DNA from 2 places in the Sphingomonas sp. genome. Region 1 is predicted to be linked to the other one. Evidence: predicted binding sites of a transcription regulator. Region 1 holds the regulator's gene; the other holds the start of a gene.
What was found. The regulator LexA, encoded in region 1, represses DNA repair genes until DNA is damaged. The targets are predictions, from matches to a motif close to GTTCCNCNCTTGTTCT.
Positions count from the first base shown of each region.

Region 2: KF730_RS09325 (DNA recombination protein RmuC) is a predicted target of LexA. The motif match lies at 2,255-2,270, and genes of this name have one in related genera.

Region 1 is NZ_JAHBZI010000001.1:1,980,679-1,987,415, forward strand. Features, by position in the region: gene metE (5-methyltetrahydropteroyltriglutamate--homocysteine S-methyltransferase) at 1-1,989, shown strand, start outside; gene KF730_RS10000 (hotdog domain-containing protein) at 1,995-2,771, shown strand; gene glp (gephyrin-like molybdotransferase Glp) at 2,832-4,019, shown strand; gene lexA (transcriptional repressor LexA) at 4,077-4,760, shown strand; gene KF730_RS10015 (EF-hand domain-containing protein) at 4,789-5,427, opposite strand; gene bla (subclass B3 metallo-beta-lactamase) at 5,488-6,330, opposite strand; gene KF730_RS10025 (ComEC/Rec2 family competence protein) at 6,263-6,737, opposite strand, start outside.
Region 2 is NZ_JAHBZI010000001.1:1,847,165-1,853,901, forward strand. Features, by position in the region: gene KF730_RS09315 (tetratricopeptide repeat protein) at 1-127, opposite strand, end outside; gene KF730_RS09320 (AAA family ATPase) at 207-956, opposite strand; gene KF730_RS09325 (DNA recombination protein RmuC) at 960-2,243, opposite strand; gene def (peptide deformylase) at 2,383-2,910, opposite strand; gene recR (recombination mediator RecR) at 2,942-3,538, opposite strand; gene fmt (methionyl-tRNA formyltransferase) at 3,592-4,491, shown strand; gene truA (tRNA pseudouridine(38-40) synthase TruA) at 4,488-5,234, shown strand; gene KF730_RS09350 (class I SAM-dependent RNA methyltransferase) at 5,224-6,420, opposite strand; gene KF730_RS09355 (NAD(P)H-hydrate dehydratase) at 6,411-6,737, opposite strand, start outside.

The DNA.
Region 1 (6,737 bases):
TGCGGCCATGCGCACGGCACGGGTTCGGGCAGCGTCACCGCTGGCGAGATGACCAAATGGTTCGACACGAACTATCATTACATCGTGCCGGAGATCGAGCCGGGCCAGAAGCTGGCGCTCGGCAAGAGCAAGATCGTCGATGAATATCGCGAGGCCAAGGCGCAGGGCTATGAAACGCGTCCGGTGCTGCTCGGCCCGGTCACCTGGTTGAGCCTGGCCAAGGGCCAGGGCGTCGATCCGTTCGACCTTCTCGACGAGGTGCTCGGACTGTACAATGTCATTCTCGGCCATCTCGCGCATGAAGGTGCCGAATGGGTGCAGATCGACGAGCCGATCCTCGTCACCGATCTGAGCGAGCAGCAGCGTCGCGCCTTCACCCGCGCCTATGCCCGGCTCGCGCGATCCGGCCCGAAGATGATGCTGACCACCTATTTCGGCGGCCTTGAGGACAATCTGGGCTTCGCCGCCGCGCTTCCGGTCGCCGGCCTGCATGTCGATCTCGTGCGGGCGCCGGAGCAGCTCGATGCGGTGCTGAAGGCGGTACCGAAAACGCTGCTGCTCTCGCTCGGCGTGATCGACGGCCGCAATATCTGGCGTGCCGATCTCGAGGCGCTGCTCGACTGGATCGAGCCGATCGCGGCGACGCGTGACCTGGTGCTGGCGCCATCCTGCTCGCTGCTCCATGTGCCCGTCGATCTCACCCTCGAACCCAGGCTCGACGACGAACTGAAGCAATGGCTGGCCTTCGCGGTGCAGAAGATCGCGGAGCTCGACCTGCTCAAGCGCGCGCTCAACGATGGCCGCGCCAGCGTGGCCGGGCAGCTCGCGGCCTCGGCTCAGGCCGCCGCGAATCGCCGCACCTCGACCCGCATTCACGATCCGCTGGTCCAGGCCCGTATCAGCGGCGTCACCGCCGCGATGCGCGAGCGCCAGGCCGGGCATGCCGAGCGCATCCGCGCCCAGGCGGAAGTGCTGGGCCTGCCGCTGTTTCCGACGACCACGATCGGATCGTTTCCCCAGACCGCTGAAGTCCGTCACGCCCGCGCCGAGCATAATCGCGGCAATCTCGACGATGCCGCCTATCAGCAGTTCCTGCGCGAAGAGACCGCGCGCGCGATCCGCTGGCAGGAGCAGGTCGGGCTCGACATGCTCGTCCATGGCGAGTTCGAGCGCAACGACATGGTGCAGTATTTCGGCGAGCAGCTCGCCGGCTTCGCCTTCACGGTCAATGGCTGGGTGCAGAGCTATGGCTCTCGCTGCGTCCGCCCGCCGGTTCTCTATGGCGATGTCTCGCGGCCCGAACCGATGACCGTTGAATGGTGGCGCTATGCGCAATCGCTGACGGACAAGCCGATGAAGGGCATGCTCACCGGTCCGGTGACGATCCTCAACTGGAGCTTCGTCCGCGACGATCAGCCGCGCGAAGCCTCCTGCCGCCAGATCGCGCTGGCGATCCGCGACGAGGTGACCGATCTCGAACGGGCCGGCTGCAAGGCGATCCAGATCGATGAAGCCGCCCTTCGCGAGGGTCTGCCCCTTCGCAAGCGCGACTGGCAGCATTATCTCGACTGGGCAGTGGATTGCTTCCGGCTCTCGGCGGCGGGCGTGGGCAACGCCACCCAGATCCACACCCATATGTGCTATTCGGAGTTCAACGAGATCCTGCCCGCGATCGGCGCGATGGATACCGACGTCATCTCGATCGAGACCGCGCGATCGCAGATGGAGCTGCTCGAAGGCTTCGCAGAGTATCGTTACCCCAGCGCGATCGGGCCGGGCGTCTACGACATCCATTCCGCCCGCGTGCCCGGCGAGGATGAGATGGTCGCGCTGATGCGGCTCGCCCAGCAGCATCTCGCCCCGGCGCAATTGTGGGTGAACCCGGACTGCGGGCTCAAGACCCGCCGCTGGGAGGAAGTGAAGCCCGCGGTCGAGGCGATGGTCGCCGCCGCCCGCGCGCTGCGCGCCGAAACGCTGGCCGAGGCGTAAGGGAGATGGCGGAGACGAAGGCCGCTGGCGAGCCGGTGCAGCTCATCGACATGGTGTTCCCCGGCGACTCCAACCACCACGGCACGCTGTTCGGGGGCGTGGCGCTCGCGCATATGGACAAGGTGGCGTTCCTCGCCGCCAGCCGCCATGGCCGGGCGCCCTTCGTCACCGCCGCTTCCGACAAGATCGATTTCGCCGCGCCCGCGAGGGCCGGCGACATGGTCGAGGTGACCGGCCGCGTCGTGCGGGTCGGCACCAGTTCGCTCGATGTCGAGGTCGAGCTGGTCGCCGAAGCGCCGGTTTCGGGCGAGCGGCGGCTGTGCACGCGCGGCCGCTTCACCCTGGCGGCGGTGAAAGGACCGGAGACGCGGTTGCCATTGCCGCCGCTCGTGGAAGCGGCAGCCGGGCCCGAAGGCTGGCTGCGGATGGCCGAGATGGTCTTCCCGTCACAGACCAATCATTACGGCACGCTCTATGGTGGCGATGCGCTCAAGATGATGGGCAAGGCCGCCTTTATCGCCTCCACCCGGCACGCGCGGGCGGTAATGGTGATGGCGGCCTCCGATCGCATCGATTTCGTCTCGCCGATCCGGCAGGGCGAGATGGTCGAGCTGGCCGCACGCGTGGCGATGACCGGGCGCAGTTCGGTGCGCGTGGATGTCGAGCTATGGGCGGAGAACCTCCTCGATGGGGAACGGCGTCACGCGGCGACGGCACGCTTCACCATGGTGAGCGTGGACGCGAATGGGCGGGCGCTGATGTTTGGCGGCGGGGACCGTTGAGCGGATGATGCATATTACCGCCCCTTCCCCCCGGCCCCGCGCTCCCCTACTCCTCACGCGATGCCCGCTCCCCTGCTCCCCGTCGCCGAGGCCCAGTCCCGCCTCCTCGCGCTCGCCACCCCGCTCGCCATCAAGCAAGTCCCCCTCGCCGACGCCGCCCATCGCTATGCCGCCGCCGGCATCGTAGCCCTGCGCACGCAGCCCGCCGCCGATCTCTCGGCGATGGACGGCTATGCGATCCGCTTCGCCGACCTGCCCGGCCCGTGGCAGGTCATCGGCGAAAGCGCCGCCGGCCGCGGCTTTGCCGGCGAAGTCGCCGCATCCCAGGCCGTCCGCATCTTCACCGGCGCGCCGCTGCCCGTCGGCACGGACACTGTCCTTGTCCAGGAAGAAGCCGCCCGCGACGGCCCGCGCCTGACGCTCGCCGGCGCGGGCCCGTCCACGCCCGGCCGCAATGTCCGCCGCAAGGGACTCGATTTCGCCGAGAGCGAGACGCTGATCCGCGCCGGCCAGCGCATCACGCCCGCCGCGCTCGCCCTCGCCGCTATCGCCGGTCACGCAACGCTCCCCGTTCGCGGCAAGGTCCGCGTCGCCATCGCCGCCACCGGCGACGAGCTTGTCGCGCCCGGCACGCCGCTCGCCGCGGACCAGATCCCCGAGACCAACCGGCTGATGCTCACGGCGCAACTCGCCGATCTGCCGGTCGAGATCATCGATCTCGGCATTCTGTCCGATGATCTGGATGCCCTCACCGCCGCCTTCCGCGCGGTCGATGCCGATCTCCTCGTCACCAGCGGCGGCGCCTCGGTCGGCGATCACGATCTCGTCCGCCCCGCGCTCGAAGCCGCCGGCGGCTCGATCGACTTCTGGCGGATCGCCCTGCGCCCCGGCAAGCCGATGCTGGCCGGCCGCCTCGGGCGTGCGTTCGTCCTCGGCCTGCCCGGCAATCCGGTCTCGGCCTTCATCACCACCATGCTGTTCGTCCGCCCGCTCGTCGCGCGCCTCGCGGGCGCCGCCGATCCGCTGCCGCGGACCCGCATCGTCCCGCTCGGCGAAGCGCTCGCCGCCAACGAGGCCCGCACCGATTATCTACGCGCCGAAATCCGCGATGGCCGCGCTTTCGCCTCGACGATCCAGGATTCGTCGATGCTGCGGACCCTCGCCCGCGCCGACTGCCTGATCCTCCGTCCGCCGCATGCCCCGGCCGCCAAAATCGGCGACTCGGCGGAAATCCTACAGATCGCTTGACAGCGCCGCGGAACATTGCATAAACGTTCCTCGTCTGTTCCAGACGGGAGAATTTGGATGCTCACGCGCAAGCAGCACGAGCTGATCTGCTTCATTGCCGACCGCCTCAACGACACCGGCGTGTCGCCCTCGTTCGAGGAGATGAAGGAGGCGCTCGATCTCAAATCCAAGTCGGGCGTGCACCGGCTGATCTCGGCATTGGAGGAGCGCGAATTCATCCGCCGCCTCCCCAACCGCGCCCGCGCGCTTGAAGTGTTGAAGGTGCCGGAGCGCGGTGCTGCGCCAAAGTCCGCGGCAGCTTCGCCAACCTCCGCATCAACGACTATTTCGTCCTCGGCGCCCTTGCCCGCGCCCGCCAACGACGTCATCGAAATCCCCCTCCACGGCCGCATCGCCGCCGGCACCCCGATCGAGGCGCTGGAGGGCGCGTCGATGCTCCCGGTGCCCGCCGCCCTGCTTGGCTCGGGGGAGCACTATGCCCTTGAAGTTGCCGGAGATTCCATGGTCGAGGCCGGCATTCTCGATGGCGATTACGCGCTTATCCGCCGCACCGAAACCGCGCGCGATGGTGAGATCGTCGTCGCCCTGATCGACGATGCTGAAGCGACGCTGAAGTATTTCCGCAAGGAGGGCGCGATGATCCGCCTCGACCCCGCCAACCGCGACTATAACCCCCAGCGCTACCGCCCCGATCAGGTGCGCGTGCAGGGAAAGCTCGCCGGGCTGCTGCGGCGTTATTGAGATTGCGGGCAGCGGGCGTCCGCTGCCCTTAGTCGATAAATTCGGTGAAGCTGACCCGGCGGTCGCCGTTGCTGTCGAGATCGTGGAAAGTCGCCCGGTCGGGCGGCGTTCCGATGAACGTCATCCGCAGCGGCGCGGCATATTCCCCGGCATCGAGCAAACCGTCACCGTCCTCGTCCAACGCATCGAACCCGCGCCGCAAGGACGCGATGGCGTGCGCCGCGAACTCCTTCCGCGTCACCAGCCCGTCGCCGTCACGGTCGAGTACCGCAAAAGCGGGCACCTCGCGGCAGATCGCGAAGGAACGCGGACCGTTGCCCAGCCAGCCGCGCTTGAGCGGCAGCGCTAGCGCGACCGGACAACGCGTTTCCCCGCCCGGGACCTCGGCCTGGGTCACCACGCCATCGCCATTGCGGTCCAGTTCGTCGAAACCCGCGCCATAATCGGGCCGCGCGGCGACCGGGCTCATCACTACCGCCAATGCGAGCAAGGCGATAACCGCCAGCGGCCCCGCTATACCGTGCCGCGCTCGGCCATGCCCCTCGACAAATCGCCGGATCGCGTCGCTCATCGTCACGCCATCGGCCCGGCAGCGCTCGGCGAAAGCCGTTTTCGCCGCGAACGGCAGCCGCACTTCGATCGTCTCGCTCTTCTTGGAACTGGTCATGCCCGCAATCAGCCACGCCTCGCGCCGCGCGCAAAGCAAAACCTTGTCCGGACAGGATTATCAGCGCTTCTGCGCCGCCAGCTCCTTCTCGAATCCGGCCTCCGCCGCCTTCGCCCGCCGCCGCAGCTCACCCGGATCGACAAAGGCGTTTTTATCCCCCGCCACCAGCCGTTTGCGCTTCGCTTCCATGTCGAAGCCGGTCGGGTGAAAGTTCAGGAACACATCCGCCTTGATCGCCTTCAACTTGGCGAAGGTCGCACGGAAATCGCTGACCGCCGCGTCATACCCCTTGCCCTTCACCAGCGGCTGATCGGCCACGGTGATGCTGCATGCGAAGATTATGTCGTGCCCACCCGCCCGCATCGTCCAGCTCGTGCAGCCCTTGGTGTGCCCCGGCGTCAGATGCGTGGTCAGCGTCGTCCCGCCCAGCGTGATCGCCTCGCCATCGCTGAGCAGCGCATCGACCCGCACCTTGGGGAACGGGCCGAGATCGGACCGATAATCGACGCTTCCCGCCTCCAGCGCCGGCATGTCTGCCGCGCTCGCCAGCAGCCGCGCGCCGGTCAGCCGCTTTAGCTCGGCCAGCCCGCCGCTATGATCCCAATGCGCGTGGTTGATCAGCAGGATCTTCACGTCGTCGAGCCTGAAGCCGAGCCTGGCGATGTTCGCCACGATCTGCGGAACGCTCTCCTCCATCGCGCCGTCGATCAGGATATGCCCCTCGGGCGTCGTGATCAGATAGGCCGCGATGCCGGCGGTGCCGACATAATGGACGTTCCCCGCGATCGTGAACGGCGTCACCGGCGCGTTCCATTCCCTGCGGACCTGAACCCAGTCAGTGTCCTGCGCGGCGACCGGCGCCGCCAGCCCCGCGAGCAGCGCCGCCGCGATTGCGCGTTTCATTATCGCTCTCCCTTTGTCCTGCAAATGGCGGCTGGACGGTCGGCGGGTCAATCCACGGATGCGACGAGCCGCGCCGCACGGTCGTCAGGCGCCCGCTGGCGAAAGCGATCGCCACACCGCCGGTCCGTGCCAGCCCCGGCCGATCAAGCTTCAGCCAGCGCGGCGCGCAGTCCGGCGGCAGCCGCCGTTCGCTGACGATCACGTCGGACCAGACGCAAAGCCGCATCATCTCGCGCCACGGCACCAGATAATTGCTCCGCGTCGCCGTCACGCGCCAGCGTCGCGCGCCCGCGCGGTGCTCGACCACGCACAGATCGGGGCTGCAACGGGCATCGGGCGCGTCATCGAGCGCGGCAAGTTCGTCGTCCTCCCCGCCATTCTCGCCGAGCATCGAGCGCGTGTAATCG
Region 2 (6,737 bases), 130 kb from region 1:
GCGCGGCGATGGCTTCGAGGACCTTGGCGTCTCGCGGATCCGCCTTGGTCTTGGCCGCCGCGGCGTCCTGCGCCTGCGCGGGAAACGCGGCCGCCGCGCCCAGCAGAAAAGCAATCGCGTACCGCATCATCATCTCCCCTTCGTGCCCATCGGGATGCTTAACCTAATCCGCGGCTTCCTCAATAGGTTCGACGGCGACAGCCCGATCAATCCTCGAGCATATCCGCGACAAGGCCGTGCGGATCGAGCGCGAACTGGCGAATCATCCGGAAATGATCGGTGTCCTCAAGCTCGGCAGGTTCGAGCCCATATTTCCCCATTCTCAGCAGCCGCGCGCCGGGCAACGCCATCAGGATCGGGGAATGCGTGACCACGATCGCCTGACTCCGCCCTTCGCGCTGCATGGTCCGCAGCACCTTCAGGAAATCGAACTGCCGGGTCGGCGAGAGCGCGGATTCGGGCTCGTCGAACAGGAAGATGCCGGGCCGGGTGCAGCGCTCCTCGAAGAAGCGCAGGAAACCCTCGCCGTGCGAATGCGACAGATAGTCGGCCGATGCCGACCCGGCTTCGTCGAGATAGCGCGCGACCGAGAAGAAGCTTTCGGCGCGGAAAAACCAGCCCTGGCCGATCCTCGGCAGCCAGCTCGCCTTGAGGAAGCGGCCAAAAGAGGCACCGCTTACCTCGCTGGCGCGCGAATTATCGACGGCGCGATAGCCCGGGCCGCCGCCGGACTCGTCGAACCCGGCCATTACGGCAATGCCTTCGAGCAAGGTGGATTTGCCGACGCCGTTTTCGCCGGCGATGATCGTGATCGGGTTGTCGAAATGCAGGTCGAATTCGCTGCGGAACAACGGCAGGCAGAACGGATAGACCGTGCGGTTCAGCGGCAACTCCGGATCGAGCCAGACGCGCTTCAGATAGGGCGGTGGCAGACTGGTGTGTCGCGGGCGGCGCATGACCTATTCCGCGGCTTCCTCAACCGCTTCGCTCGCGGACAATGCGGCCATCTTGGTGAGCGGCCGGATCGCGGTCTCGACCATCGGCAGCGGTTCGATCTCCTTGGCGCCGCTCGACACTTCCAGCGCCTCGAAGCGCTTGGCCTGGGTCATCACCTGGCTCTCTAGGCTGCCGACCATCGCATTATAGGCGCCGCTGGCTTGTTCGAGATTGCGGCCAACCCGGGCGATATGCGCGCCCATGGTGGCGAGGCGCGAATGCAGTTCCTTGCCGAGCCGGGCGATCTCGGCGGCTTCCTCGGCAAGGCGCTCCTGCCGCCAGACGCTGGCGACGGTGCGGGCGATGGCGACGAGGTTGGTCGGGGTGGCGAGCAGCACGCGGCGCTCGAACGCCCATTCCCACAGGCCGTCGTCCTGCTCCAATGCGGCGGTAAGGAAATGCTCGCCGGGGATGTACAGGATCACATAATCGGCCGCGTCGCCGAACTGCGCCCAGTAATTCTTCGAGCCGAGCTGCTCGGCGTGGCGGCGGATCGCGGCGGCATGTTGCTGGAGGTGCGCGGCGCGGCTGTTCTCATCATGCGCTTCGCTGGCATCGAGAAAGGCGTTCAATGAGCATTTGGCGTCGATCACCAGCTTGCGCCCGCCCGGCAGGCGCACGATCACGTCGGGGCGCAGGCGGCCGTCATCGGTGTTGACCGAGACTTCGGTCTGGAAATCGGCATGCTGCGAGAGGCCGGCCTGTTCGAGGACGTTCTTGAGACTCTGCTCGCCCCAGCGCCCGCGCGCCTTTGGGCTGGCGCGCAGCGCATTGACCAGCTTGGCGGTCTCGTCGCGGACCTGGGTGTGGCCGGCATGGAGCAATTGCACCGCCTCGCGCAGCGCCTGATAGCTGCCGACGCGCTCCTTCTCGACATTGGTCAGGCCCTCCTCATAGCGCTTGAGGGTCTCCTGCACCGGCGCGAGCAGCGCCTTCATCCGCGCCTCGTTGCTTTCGCCCGCCTGGGCGAAACGCTGATCGGCGCGGTCGAGGAAATTCTTCTGGGTCTCGCCGAGGATGCGGCCGGCGAGCTCGGCGAAACGCGATTCGAGACCGGTGGTCTCGGCCTTGAGCGTCGCCAGCTCGATCTGGGCGCGGGCGAGATCGGCGGCGGATGCCTTGAAATCGGCCTCGCGGGCGTCGCGCTCGCGGCGCATCTGCGCGGCGGGGCGTCCGCCGAGGAACAGCCCCACCGTGAAGGCGATGACGAGGCCGGCGACCGCGATGGCGAGAACGAGCAGATCCAATTCGGCCTCCTGGAACAGAAGGCGAACCTAGAAGTGCAAGTACGAGGAAGCAAGTGCTCCTGCGAAAGCAGGAGCCTAGGGGCGCAAACCGTTCGCTCCATTACCCTGGACTCCTGCTTTCGCAGGAGCACGGCAAAGCCTAAGCCGCGGCCTTACGCGCCTTGGTCAGCTTCTTCATGATCATGTCGCGCTTCAGCCGCGACAGGTGATCGATGAAAACGATGCCTTCGAGATGATCCATCTCATGCTGGATGCAGGTGGCGAGCAGGCCCTCGAACGTCTCGTCATGCGCCGCGCCCTTCTCGTCCAGCCATTTCACGCGGCAACGCGCGGGACGTTCGACATCGGCGAACTGCTCGGGGACCGACAGGCAGCCTTCGGTATAGACCGACTGCTCTTCGGCGGGATCGAGGATTTCGGGATTGATGAAGACGCGTGGCTCGCGGATCGGCTTGCCCTCTTCGTCCTCCTGCTCCTGCAAATCCATGACGACGACGCGCTTGGGCACGCCGACCTGGATCGCGGCAAGGCCGATGCCGGGGGCGTCGTACATCGTGTCGAACATATCGTCGATCAGTGCGCGGAGTTCGTCGTCGACCGTCTCCACGGGCGTGGAGATCAGGCGGAGACGCGGATCCGGAACTTCGACGATGGGTAGGATGGCCATGGGTGCGATTTAGGTGCGCGCCCAAAGAGCGTCAAGCAACCGGCCTTCTCGCTCTCAGCGCCTGGGCCAGCGTGCCCTCGTCGAGATAATCGAGCTCGCCGCCGACCGGCAGGCCGTGGGCGAGCTGGGTGATGCGGACGGGGTAGGTTTCCAGCCGCTCGGCGACGTAGTGCGCGGTGGTCTGGCCCTCGAGCGTGGCATTCATGGCAAGAACGACTTCGTCGACCCCGCCGGCGGAGATGCGCGCGACCAGGCTGTCGATGCGGAGATCCTCGGGACGGACGCCTTCGAGCGCGGACAGGCGCCCGCCAAGGACGTGGAACTTGCCGGGGAACAGCCGCGAGCGATCCAATGCCCAGAGATCGGCGACTTCCTCGACCACGCAGAGCGCGCGGGCGTCGCGGCGCGGATCGGCGCAGATCGCGCAGGGATTGGTGGTATCGACATTGCCGCAGATGCCGCAGGTGGCGAGCTTCTGGCTGACCGCGCCCAGGGCGGCGAGCAGCGGATCGAGCGCGGTCTCGCGCTTCTTGAGCAGATGCAGCACCGCGCGGCGGGCCGAACGCGGGCCGAGACCGGGCAGCCGCGACAGGGCTTGGGTGAGCGCTTCGATCTCGTGGGAGGCCATGCGGCATGACATAGGGGCTTGCGCCCGCCTCTGCCAAGCGCTTGGGAGAAACGATGCGGATCGTCTTCATGGGAACGCCCGAATTTGCCGTGCCGGTGCTGGAGGCGCTGGTCGCGGCCGGGCATGACGTCGTGGCGGCGTACAGCCAGCCGCCGCGGCGGGGCAACCGCGGCAAGATCGCGCCGTCGCCGGTACAGGCGCGGGCGGAGGCGCTAGGGATCGCGGTGCGGACGCCGGTGTCGCTTCGCAATGACGAGGCGCAGGCGGAATTTGCCGCGTGGGGCGCCGATGTCGCGGTGGTGGCCGCCTATGGCCTGATCCTGCCCGGGCCGGTGCTGGCGGCTCCGCGGCTCGGCTGCCTCAACGTCCATGGCTCGCTGCTGCCGCGCTGGCGCGGCGCGGCACCGATCCAGCGCGCGATCCTGGCCGGCGATGCGGAAACCGGCGTCGGCATCATGCAGATGGAGGCCGGGCTCGATACCGGGCCGGTGCTCGCCGAATGGCGGACCCCCATCGGCTCCCAGACGGCCGGGCAGTTGGGCGACGCCCTTTCCTCCGTCGGTGCGCAACTGATGGTGAAAGTCCTCGCCGATCCGGCAGCCTATCCCCCCGCACCGCAACCCGATGCCGGGATCACCTATGCGGCCAAGATCGACAAGGCCGAGACACAGCTCGATTTCCAGCGGCCGGCGATCGATGTCGAACGGCAGGTCCGTGCCTTCAACCCCGCGCCCGGCGCATTCTTCGAACTTGCGGGTGAGCGCTTCCGCGTTCTCGAAGCCGAAGTGATCGACGGGGAAGCATTTCCCGGAACCGTGATCGACGACCGGCTCGCGATCGCGTGCGGCGATCGGGCGATCCGCGTCACGCTCGTTCAGCGTGCGGGCCGTGGCGTCATGACGGCGCGAGACTTTCTCCGCGGCTTCCAAATCCCCACAGGCACCCGGCTTTGACGCGGTTCGCGCTGACGGTGGAATATGACGGCCGCCCCTTCATGGGCTGGCAGCGGCAGGATCATGGGCCGAGCGTGCAGCAGGCGATCGAGGAGGCCGCCTTCACGATCACCGGCGAGCGCGCCGCCTGTCATGCCGCCGGGCGCACCGACGCCGGCGTCCATGCACAGGCCATGCGCGCGCATATGGACGTGGAGCGGGCGATCACCCCGTTCCGGCTGATGGAAGCGCTCAACGCGCGCTTGCGGCCGAATCCGGTTGCGATCCTAGATTGCGTCGAGGTGGCGGACGATTGGCATGCCCGCTTCTCCTGTGTGGCGCGCCACTATGAATACCGGATCGTCGAGCGGCGGGCACCGCTGACCTGGGAGAAAGGGCTGGCGTGGCGGATTCCCGGCGATCTCGACGCCGCGGCGATGGCCGAGGGCGCGGCGCGGCTGGTCGGCCGGCACGACTTCACCACCTTCCGCTCGGCGCATTGCCAGGCGGACAGCCCCCTGCGGACGCTCGACCGCCTCGACGTGGTGCGGATCGGCGAGCGGATCAGCGTCTTCGCCTCGGCGCGCTCGTTCCTGCACCATCAGGTGCGTTCGATGGTCGGATGCCTGGCGCTGGTCGGTCAGGGCAAATGGTCGCCGGACGACATGACGGCGGCGCTGGAGGCGAAGGATCGCACGGCCCTCGGGCTCAACGCGCCCTCGGACGGCCTGTTCTTCCTGCGCGCGGACTATCCTACCGACTAAACTTCGCGGCCAGCTCGACATGCGTCGACCAGCGGAACTGGCCGACCGGCTGGACCCAGTCGAGCTTGTAGCCACCCTCGCACAGAATCTCGGCATCACGGGCGAACGTACCGGGATTACACGATACATAGGCGAGCGAAGGGGCCTTCGATCCGGCGATCTCCACCGCCTGTTCCTTGGCCCCGGCGCGGGGCGGATCGATGATCACGGCGTTGAAATTGCCCAGATCGGCGCTGGAGACCGGCCGGCGGAACAGGTCGCGGTGATCGGCGAAGACCGGTCGCCTGGCCAGCGCGGCCGCCGATTTGAGCATCATGATCGGGTCGCGCGCCGCTTCCGCGGCATAGACCCTCGCCCTGGGGAACGCGAAGGTGAAGGTGCCGAGCCCGGCGAACAGATCGGCGATGGTGCCGGCATCGGCGGCGATCTCGCAGACCGTGGCGACCAGAGCCGCCTCGCCCTCCGGCGTCGCCTGGAGGAAGTTGCCGGCGGGAAACGGCACCGGCACCCCGCCGAGCGTAACCGTCACCGGCTCGGGCTCCCAGCGCGCGGTGGCGCCAAAGCCCTCATCGATCGACAGGCGTGCCAGCTTGTGCCGGCCCGCAAAGGCGGTGAGCGCCTCCGCGGCGGCCAGTCCCTCGGCATCGAGCCCGTCGATCAGCACGTCGCGGCCCTGATCGGTCTGGACAAGATGGACGTTGATCCGTCGCGTGTTGGGAATCAGCGCCGCGAGCAGCCCGCGCAGCGGCGCCACCAGCGCGAACAGTTCAGGCGCGAGCACATGGCATTCCTGCAGATCGATGATCTGGTGACTGCCCTGCCCGGTGAAGCCGAGATGCACCTGGCGCCCGCGCCGCTCGGCATGGAGCGTCGCGCGGCGGCGCGTCCTGGGCGGCGACAGCAAGGGCGCGCGAATCTCGGTCTCGAGCTTGTGTGCCGCCAAGGCCCCGGCGATGCGATCGACGAGATACCCGCTCCAGCTCGCGTCATCGAGGTGCTGGAGCTGGCAGCCGCCGCATTCGGGGAAATGGCGACAGGGAGGTGTCTGGTGATGCGGCCCCGGGGTGATGACACCCCCGGCGCTTATCAGGTCGCCCGGCGCGGTGAAGGGGACATGGCGACCGTCGGCGGTGACGCCCTCACCCCGCCCGGCAACACGGACGATGGTATCATCGCTCACAGACATTCTGAGGTTGCCTCGCCAAGCCGTTCTATCAGCGTATCCGCGACAAAAGCGGGGCCGGCAAGCCATGCGGCGCGGGCATGGAGCCACACCGCCGCCTCCGCCGCTTGAGCGGTGCCCGCCGCCACCCGTGCGCCGAGCAGCCCTGCCAGCACATCGCCGGTGCCCGCGGTGGAGAGCCAGGGCGAGCTTCCCGCCAGCACCCGCACTTCGCCGCGCGGGCTGGCGATCACCGTATCCGCGCCCTTGTGGATCACGGTCGCGCGGCCCTCCGCCGCCAGCGCGAGAGTGCGGTCGATCTTGCTGCCTTCGCCCTCGTA